Regions from separate parts of the Pseudomonas sp. JL23 genome, predicted to be linked through region 1. Evidence: predicted binding sites of a transcription regulator. Region 1 holds the regulator's gene; the other holds the start of a gene.
What was found. Region 1 encodes sigma-54, which starts transcription at its own class of promoters, with help from an activator protein. Its sites were predicted from a motif close to ANTGGCATNNANNTTGCTNT; they were not measured.
Positions count from the first base shown of each region.

Region 2: a site for sigma-54 is predicted at 2,055-2,074, ahead of glnA (glutamate--ammonia ligase). Genes of this name have one in related genera too.

Region 1 covers NZ_CM167795.1:1,007,633-1,012,623, reverse strand. Annotated here, with positions in the region: gene lptC (LPS export ABC transporter periplasmic protein LptC) at 1-164, shown strand, start outside; gene lptA (lipopolysaccharide transport periplasmic protein LptA) at 151-705, shown strand; gene lptB (LPS export ABC transporter ATP-binding protein) at 706-1,431, shown strand; gene AC1Z24_RS04870 (RNA polymerase factor sigma-54) at 1,617-3,113, shown strand; gene hpf (ribosome hibernation-promoting factor, HPF/YfiA family) at 3,190-3,498, shown strand; gene ptsN (PTS IIA-like nitrogen regulatory protein PtsN) at 3,511-3,978, shown strand; gene rapZ (RNase adapter RapZ) at 3,981-4,838, shown strand; gene AC1Z24_RS04850 (HPr family phosphocarrier protein) at 4,855-4,991, shown strand, end outside.
Region 2 covers NZ_CM167795.1:94,409-99,399, forward strand. Annotated here, with positions in the region: gene typA (translational GTPase TypA) at 1-242, opposite strand, end outside; gene thiI (tRNA uracil 4-sulfurtransferase ThiI) at 386-1,840, opposite strand; gene glnA (glutamate--ammonia ligase) at 2,172-3,578, shown strand; gene AC1Z24_RS00460 (chorismate mutase) at 3,723-4,277, shown strand; gene AC1Z24_RS00465 (DUF4124 domain-containing protein) at 4,483-4,991, shown strand, end outside.

The sequences.
Region 1 (4,991 bases):
GCCGTATGACTGTATTCCCACAGAAGCAATATGCGCAGACCGAGCAAGCCGTTAGAATCGACGGCGCTGGCGGTGTGACTACGGCCAAGGGAATGAAAGCGTACTTGAATGACAGCAAGATAAACTTGCTATCCAACGTAAGAGGGCAGTATGAGGCTCGTTAATACCCTTCCTTTTTTGCTTGGCCTGGGTGCAGCACTGGGAAGCGCGAGCGCCTGGTCCCTGCCGACCGACCGCGATCAGCCAATCCACATCCAGTCTGACGATGCTCAGCTCGATGACAAGCAGGGCGTTGCCACCTACAAGGGCAACGTCATCATCACTCAGGGCACCATGAAGATCACCGGCAACACCGTGACCATCACACGTAACGCCCAGGGTGACGTCGACGTCTTCACTTCGGTCGGTAACCTGGCCTACTACGAGCAGAAGCCCCAAGTGGATAAACCCATCGTCCAGGCCTATGGCGTAACGATCCAGTACTTTGCCGCGCAGAACCGCATCGTGCTGATCGACAAGGCCAAGGTGATCAACGATGGCAACACTTCCGAAGGCGAGAAAATCGTCTACGACACCGTCAAGCAAGTGGTCAACGCCGGTCGTGCCAATGGCGCCAAGGTCACCGCGCCACGTCCGCGCATCGACATGGTTATCCAGCCGAAGAACAAAACCACTCCACCGAACACTCCGCAGAAGGCCCAGTAAATGGCAACGCTGAAAGCCCAGCATTTGGCTAAAAGCTATAAGGCCCGCCAAGTGGTGCGCGATGTGAGCCTGTCCATCGACAGCGGTCAGATCGTCGGCTTGCTCGGCCCTAACGGCGCAGGCAAGACGACCTGCTTCTATATGATCGTAGGCCTGGTCCAGGCGGACCAGGGTCGCGTACTGATCGACGATCTGGATGTCAGCCACCAGCCCATGCACGGCCGTGCCCGCGCCGGTATCGGCTATCTGCCTCAGGAAGCCTCGATCTTTCGCAAGCTGTCGGTTGCAGACAACATCATGGCGATCCTTGAAACCCGCAAGGAACTGGATACCGCTGCCCGCCGCAAAGAGCTGGAAAGCCTGTTGCAGGAATTCCACATCAGCCACATCCGCGACAACCTGGGCATGAGCCTGTCCGGTGGCGAACGTCGCCGGGTCGAGATTGCCCGCGCGCTGGCAACCTCACCGAAGTTCATCCTGCTCGACGAACCCTTCGCCGGTGTAGACCCGATTTCGGTCGGCGACATCAAGCAAATCATTTATCACCTCAAGGCCAAGGGCATCGGCGTCCTGATCACCGACCACAACGTCCGTGAAACTCTGGACATCTGTGAAACCGCCTACATCGTCAACGACGGGCAACTGATCGCCGAAGGCGACTCGGCAACCATTCTGGCCAACCAGTTGGTGAAAGAAGTCTACCTCGGACACGAATTTCGCCTCTGATGGCTGCGATGCTTCACTGCCCTGCAACGGGCAATGCCTGAGGGCCGGGGATGATGCAATTTTAATTGCATCACACTCTAGGCAAACACTTCGGTTTCAGGCATATAATTTGCTTATGTTGGCGCCCCGGCGCCCTGTAGTGGATGGCGCGTGTGCGCCGGCGAATAAGGTGTTTAGCCCCTGCCATGAAACCATCGCTAGTCTTGAGAATGGGCCAGCAGCTGACGATGACGCCGCAGCTGCAACAGGCCATCCGCTTACTTCAGTTGTCGACTCTGGACCTTCAACAGGAAATCCAGGAAGCGCTGGAGTCCAATCCCATGCTGGAACGCCAGGAAGAAGGCGACGACTTCGACAACGCCGACCCACTGGCCGACAACGTCGAAGCGAAAACCAGCACCGAGATCCAGGAGCCAACCTACCAGCAGGAATCCGCGCCAACCGTGGACAACCTGGAAGACGGTGAATGGGGCGAACGCATCCCCAACGAATTGCCGGTGGATACCGCTTGGGAAGACGTCTACCAGACCAGCGCCAGCAGCCTGCCCAGCAATGACGACGACGAATGGGACTTCACCACCCGTACCTCGGCCGGGGAAAGCCTGCAAAGCCACCTGCTTTGGCAACTGAACCTGGCGCCAATGTCCGACACCGATCGCCTGATCGCCGTCACTCTCATCGACTGCATCAACAACCAGGGCTACCTGGACGAGACGCTCGAAGAAATCCTCGACGCCTTCGATCCCGAGCTGGACATCGAACTGGATGAAATAGAAGCGGTTCTGCACCGTATCCAGCAATTCGAGCCAGCCGGCATCGGCGCGCGTAACCTCAGCGAATGCCTGCTGCTGCAACTGCGCCAGCTGCCCGCCAAGACCCGCTGGCTGGCCGAGGCTCAGCGCCTGGTCACCGACTACATCGACCTGCTGGGCAGCCGCGACTACACCCAACTGATGCGCCGCATGAAGCTCAAGGAAGAAGAACTGCGCCAGGTCATCGAGCTGGTACAGAGCCTCAATCCGCGCCCGGGCTCACAGATCGAGTCCAGCGAAGCTGAATACGTGGTCCCCGACGTGATCGTGCGCAAGGACAACGAGCGCTGGCTGGTCGAACTCAATCAGGAGTCGGTGCCGCGCCTGCGCGTCAATCCGCAGTACGCCGGTTTCGTCCGTCGCGCCGATACCAGTGCCGACAACACCTTCATGCGCAATCAGTTGCAGGAAGCCCGCTGGTTCATCAAGAGCCTGCAGAGCCGCAACGAAACCCTGATGAAGGTCGCCACCCAGATCGTCGAGCATCAGCGCGGCTTCCTCGAGTACGGCGACGAGGCGATGAAGCCTCTGGTCCTGCACGATATCGCCGAAGCGGTCGGCATGCATGAATCGACCATTTCCCGCGTCACCACGCAGAAATTCATGCATACCCCCCGCGGCATCTACGAACTGAAGTATTTCTTCTCAAGCCACGTAAGTACCTCCGAAGGCGGAGAATGCTCGTCCACGGCCATCCGCGCGATCATCAAAAAACTGGTTGCTGCGGAAAATCAGAAAAAGCCGTTGAGTGACAGCAAGATCGCTGGTTTACTGGAGGCACAAGGCATTCAAGTAGCCCGTCGCACAGTAGCCAAATACCGCGAATCACTTGGGATAGCACCGTCCAGTGAGCGCAAGCGCCTGATGTGACGATGGCAAGCTGGCAGCGTTCCAGTGGCAGGCATAAGCCTGCCTCTCTATGCACTGGCAATAAGGAGAAAGCGGTATGCAAGTCAACATCAGTGGACATCAACTGGATGTGACCGACGCCCTACGCGACTACATCACCGAGAAACTCGGACGACTGGAGCGCCACTTCGACAAAATCACCAATGTGCAGGTGATCATGGAGGTCGAGAAGTTGAAACAGAAAATCGAAGCCACCCTGCACATCCCCGGCGGAGAGGTGGTCGCCAACGCGGAACATGCCGACATGTACGCAGCGATCGACCTCCTGACCGACAAGCTCGACAGACAATTGCTCAAGCATAAGGAAAAACAGCAACGCAGCCTGCAAGGTGCAGCGGCGCGCTGATACCCCACCTACATGATCCGACTTGAAAATATCCTGACCCCCGGCCGTTCATTCGTGAACGTGCCGGGTGGCAGTAAAAAAAGCGTACTCGAAAAAATCGCCGAACTGATTACCCATGACATTGCTGCCCTGGATAATCGCACGGTGTTTGAGAGCCTTGTTGCCCGCGAAAAACTGGGTTCGACCGGTTTTGGCAACGGCATCGCCATCCCCCATTGCCGGATGAAGGGCTGCATTGACCCGGTCAGCGCGGTATTTCACCTGGAAAAGCCCATCGACTTCGACGCCATCGACGGCGCACCTGTCGATCTGCTGTTCGTCCTGCTGGTCCCCGAAGCGGCCACCGACGCCCACCTCGAGTTGTTGCGCCAGATCGCCGGCATGCTGGATAACGCAGAAACCCGCAAAGAACTGCGTAGCGCCAAAAGCAGTGATGACCTCTATGAAGTGGTCAAAAAAGTGCAGGGCAAAGGTAACTGATCATGCGCATGATCATCGTCAGCGGCCGCTCCGGCTCAGGCAAGAGCACGGCCCTCGATGTTCTGGAGGATAGCGGCTTCTATTGCGTCGACAACCTCCCCGCCGGCCTGCTGCCGGAGCTGGCTGAACGCGCCTTGATTAATACCGAGCTGGCCGAGCCGATGCTCGCCGTGTCCATCGATGCGCGCAACCTGCCCAGCCACCTGACCCGCTTCCCGCAAATGCTCGAAGAAGTTCGCTCGCGCAATATCCGCTGCGACGTTATCTATCTTGATGCGGACGAAGCCACCCTGTTCAAGCGCTTCTCGGAAACCCGTCGTCGCCACCCACTGAGCAATGCCAATCGCTCCCTGGCTGAAGCGATACGTGACGAGAGCAAATTGTTGAGCCCGATCATCGATCTGGCCGACCTGTCCATCGACACGACCCACCTGAATCTCTACCAGCTGCGCGACACCCTGAAACTGCGGCTGCTGGACAAACCGGAGCCTGGCACTGCGTTCCTGATCGAATCCTTTGGCTTCAAGCGCGGCATGCCCGTGGAAGCCGATGTGGTGTTCGACGTACGCTGCCTGCCCAACCCTTACTGGAAACCCGAACTGCGCGAGCAGTCGGGGCTTGATCAACCCGTTGCCGACTACCTCGCGGCCCAACCTGATGTCGAAGAGATGTTTCAGGACATCTTTGCCTACCTCAACAAGTGGCTGCCGCGCTTTGCCGCCAGCAATCGATCCTACGTCACCATTGCGATTGGCTGTACCGGTGGGCATCACCGCTCGGTCTATCTGACGGAACGCCTGGGCCGAGTGCTGCAACAATCCCTCAAGAACGTTCAGGTCCGCCACCGCGACCTCAGCTGAAAGGACTTTCACTGCGATGCCCGCTCGTCAAATCACCATCATCAACAAGCTCGGCCTGCACGCACGCGCAGCGGCTAAATTCGTCGGCGTGGCGGGCAAGTTCCCCTGTCAGATCAGGGTCGGCCGTACCCCGGAAAGCATGGTCGACGGCAA
Region 2 (4,991 bases), 910 kb from region 1:
AAGTCGGCGTGGCCCGGGGTGTCGACGATGTTGATGTGGTAGCCATTCCAGTTGATCGCGGTGTTCTTCGCGAGAATGGTAATACCGCGCTCTTTTTCCTGGTCGTTGGAGTCCATCACGCGCTCGTCGTTGAGCTCGTTACGCTCAAGGGTACCGGACTGGCGCAGCAGCTTGTCGACGAGGGTGGTTTTACCATGGTCAACGTGAGCAATGATGGCGATGTTGCGTAGATTTTCGATCACTTGTGTATCTCGATCAGAGGATTCGGTCAGCTGTCAGCAAGGCAGGCAGCGATTAACAGGTAGAGTCGGCCAAGGCCGTTACGGCTTGACGACAAGCGTCGGGGGGCCGGTGACGCAAGCCACAGGCAAACAGCCCCGGGCACTTAGCTCGGTCGATAAACGCGCACATTGGCATGCCCCTCACTGAGCAAATGGTGAGCATGCAGGCGGCTCATGACGCCTTTGTCGCAATACAACAGGTACTGGCGAGTTTCATCCAGTTCCTTGAAACGGCTGTTCAGTGCGTAGAACGGCAGTGTCTGTATCTCAATGCCGGGCAGTTGCAGCGGCTGGTCTTCCTGGGCATCCGGATGACGGATGTCGAGAATGACCTGCCCGGCCAGTGCCTGGCTGACTTCTTCTATTTCGACATCCTTGCTCAGATCGTCGATGACGCGATCGATCGTGACCAGTCTGGCGCGTTCGAGCGCACGCTCGAGAATCGCCATGTCGAATTGTTTTTCTTCGTACTCAACGCGGTTGCGCTTGGCGTTGGTCTTGGGGTTGACCGAAATCACCCCGCAATACTCAGGCATGTGTCGGGCGAAGTCGGCAGTGCCGATCTCGATCGCCTGATCGATGATGTCCTGTTTGTGACTGGTGACCAGAGGCCGCAGCACCAGTTTGTCGGTCGCCGAGTCGATCAGCGACAGATTGGGCAGCGTCTGGCTGGACACCTGGGAAATCGCTTCGCCGGTAACCAGCACGTCGATTTCCAGGCGATCGGCAACAGACGAGGCTGCGCGCAACATCATACGCTTCAAAACCACGCCCATATGACTGTTGTCGACTTTTTCGAGAATTTCTCCAAGAACTTCCTCGAACGGTACGCTGACGAACAGCACGCGCTGGGAGCTGCCGAACTTCTTCCAGATGAAATGGGCCACTTCCATCACGCCCAGTTCATGGGCGCGACCACCGAGGTTGAAGAAGCAGAAGTGCGCCATAAGCCCACGGCGCATGACCTGGTAGGCCGCAACCGTGGAGTCGAAACCGCCGGACATCAGCACCAGCGTCTGTTCAAGGGCGCCAAGCGGGTAGCCGCCCATGCCATCGTGCTGGCTGTGAACGACGAACAACCGTTGGTCGCGAATTTCCATGCGCACTTCGATTTGCGGCTTGCGCAGCTCGATTCCGGCGGCCCCGCACTGACGGCGCAACTGGCTGCCGACGTACTTTTCCACGTCCATCGAACTGAACGGATGCTTGCCCGCGCGCTTGCAGCGCACCGAAAACATCTTGCCCGGCAGCAGATCACCGTAGTGCAGCTTGCACTTGGCAACCACATCGTCCATGTCGCCCAGCGGGTATTCGGCCACCTGGAGGAAATTGGCGATGCCCGGCATGCAGCGCAGGCACTCGTTTATTTCCTCGAGCTTCTTCGGCTCGGTGAGCTGGGTCTCGACTTCGAGGTTGTCCCAAACGCCACCCACCACCACGTCCGGGTCTACTTCACGCAGGACCGTACGGATGTTCTTGGCCAGCTGGCGGATGAACTTCTTGCGCACCGGCGGGCTTTTGATAGTGATTTCTGGGAAAACTTTAACGATTAGTTTCATGGAAACAGCGCGCGAGGTGCCAGCCGAAAAAGAGGGGGCGGGATTATAGCGGAAATTGCTCAAGGTTTAACCAGTTATCGTGCGACCAATCATCGACGCACCAAAATGGATCTGTCGTGCAATATTTAGGTCCATTTTGGTGCGTGTATTTTCAGAAAAAACTGATTTGACGGCTAAATCGCCAGTGTTTCAGGTAAAAAACCCATCTCGGGGCACTGGCATGCAATTTGCTCCCTTGTGAGGCAGGTTGCCTTGGCCGACTATCGCGCCCGGCATCACCCAAATTAAAGGGCTCACTACTACCCAGCCCTCATTCACCCCGGAGGACAGCATGTCGAAGTCGGTTCAACTCATCAAAGATCATGACGTTAAGTGGATTGATCTGCGCTTCACGGACACCAAAGGCACTCAGCACCACGTGACCATGCCGGCTCGCGATGCGCTGGAAGACGACTTCTTCGAAGTCGGCAAGATGTTCGACGGCTCCTCCATCTCCGGCTGGAAAGGCATCGAAGCTTCCGACATGATCCTGCTGCCAGACGACGAAACTGCCGTACTGGACCCGTTCACCGAAGAGCCGACCCTGATCCTGGTTTGCGACATCATCGAACCTTCGACCATGCAAGGTTACGATCGCGACCCACGCGCCATCGCTCACCGCGCCGAGGAATACCTGAAGTCCACTGGTATCGGTGACACGGTATTCGCCGGTCCAGAGCCAGAATTCTTCATCTTCGACGAAGTGAAATTCAAATCCGACATCTCCGGTTCCATGTTCAAGATCTACTCCGAACAAGGTTCCTGGATGTCCGACGCTGACATCGAAGGCGGTAACAAGGGCCACCGTCCAGGTATCAAAGGCGGCTACTTCCCGGTTCCACCGTTCGACCACGACCACGAAATCCGCACCGCAATGTGCAACGCTCTGGAAGAAATGGGCCAGGTCGTAGAAGTTCACCACCACGAAGTGGCGACTGCTGGTCAGAACGAAATCGGCGTGCGCTTCAACACCCTGGTTAAAAAGGCTGACGAAGTTCAGACCCTGAAATACGTTGTTCACAACGTTGCAGACGCCTACGGCCGTACCGCTACCTTCATGCCTAAGCCTCTGTACGGCGATAACGGTTCGGGTATGCACGTTCACATGTCCATCGCCAAAGATGGCAAGAACACCTTCGCTGGCGAAGGCTATGCCGGTCTGTCCGACACCGCCCTGTACTTCATCGGCGGTATCATCAAACACGGTAAGGCGCTGAACGGCTTCACCAACCCTGCGACCAATTCCTACAAGCGTCTGGTTCCAGGCTTCGAAGCTCCGGTCATGCTGGCCTACTCGGCGCGTAACCGCTCCGCTTCGATCCGTATTCCTTACGTCTCCAGCCCACGTGGCCGTCGTATCGAAGCACGCTTCCCGGATCCAGCAGCCAACCCGTACCTGGCTTTCGCTGCTCTGTTGATGGCTGGCCTGGACGGCATCCAGAACAAGATCCACCCTGGCGATGCAGCTGACAAAAACCTGTACGACCTGCCGCCAGAAGAAGCAGCAGAGATCCCACAAGTTTGCGGCAGCCTGAAAGAAGCCCTGGAAGAGCTGGACAAAGGTCGTGCGTTCCTGACCAAAGGCGGCGTTTTCAGCGATGATTTCATCGACGCTTACATCGCTCTCAAAAGCGAAGAAGAAATCAAGGTACGTACTTTCGTACACCCACTGGAATACGAGCTGTACTACAGCTGCTAATCCGGTCGAGTCAGCGCAAGCTGCTTGAACAAGAGGCCTCCTTCGGGAGGCCTTTTTTATGGGTGTGGTAAATAGGTATGGGCTTTTTCCGATTTTCTTTGGCACCCTTGTGTTCTGCATTTCGGCACAGGATGGAGCACCACCATGCGTTCGCTTTTTCTCGCTGTTTCCCTTTCGACCCTTGCCTGTCTGTCCATGACGGGCTGCGCCACACAAAAGAGCCCGGCTGAGCTGGATGCCCTGCTCGGCGTAATCGGCGAGCGCCTGACCATTGCCGACCCAGTGGCCCTGAGCAAATGGGACAGTGGCAAGCCGGTGGAGGATCTGCCCCGCGAACAGCAGGTCATCGACGGTGCCGGTGCTCGCGCGGTCGAGTTCGAGCTGGACCGCAACGATGTACAGCAGCTGTTCCGAGCCCAGATCGAAGCCAACAAGCTGGTTCAGAACGCCCTGCTCGCCCAGTGGCATGCCGCAGGCGCCGCGCCTGCCCTGCCACGTCGCAGCCTGACCGACGATATCCGACCGCAACTGGATATCCTGCAAACCCGCCTGCTGCAGACCTACAGCGCCTTCGTGCCCCTGCGCAAAGATCCGCATTGCCAGGCGTGGCTGGATGCTGCACGGCAGCGGCATGCCACTGATGCCATTCATGATCAGGGGCTGGTTCGCGCGACCTTGGGGTTGTGTGCTGGCAACTGAGTGGGACCGGCTTTAGCCGGGAAAGCGTCGGCGGGATCGATACATTTGTACCGCCTGCCATATTGCCTTCCCGGCTAAAGCCGGTCCCACCAGGGGTCGTGTTGTTTGTGTGATGGCGCAGTATGTCTGCCACCCCTACATGATGTGTTCTATGCTGGCGCCTCGTGGCTCGCAGTTGCCCGCACTACCGTTTTCCGGAGACCCCATGCGTCGAAGTCTTGTCTGGCTGTTGTTACTGGTCGCCCTGCCCGCTGCTGCGCAGATCTACAAATACACCGATGCTGAAGGCAACACCGCTTACAGCAACCAGCCGCCCGCTGGCACAAAAGCCCAGGAGGTCGAGCTGCCACCGCTGCCGACTATCAACACCGTCAAGCCCGCGCCTGTAGTGCCCGCCGCGCCGACCACTCCTGCCGCGTCCTCGGGTCAGCAGTACACGGTGCTTGAGCTGACCGACCTGCCCGACGATGAAGCATTGCGCGCCAATAACGGCAACTTCACGGTGGGCGTGAAGATCCGGCCGAAACTGGACCCCGGCTTCATGTTCCAGCTGCTGGTCGACGGCAAGCCGTATGGTCAGCCGACCAACGTGCCGCGCCTGCAGGTGATCAATATCGACCGCGGTGAACATAGCCTTGCCGTGCAGGTGCTCGACAGCAAGCGCGTGGTTCAGCAAAGCCCGACCGTCACCCTCAGCGTGCAGCGAGCCCATGT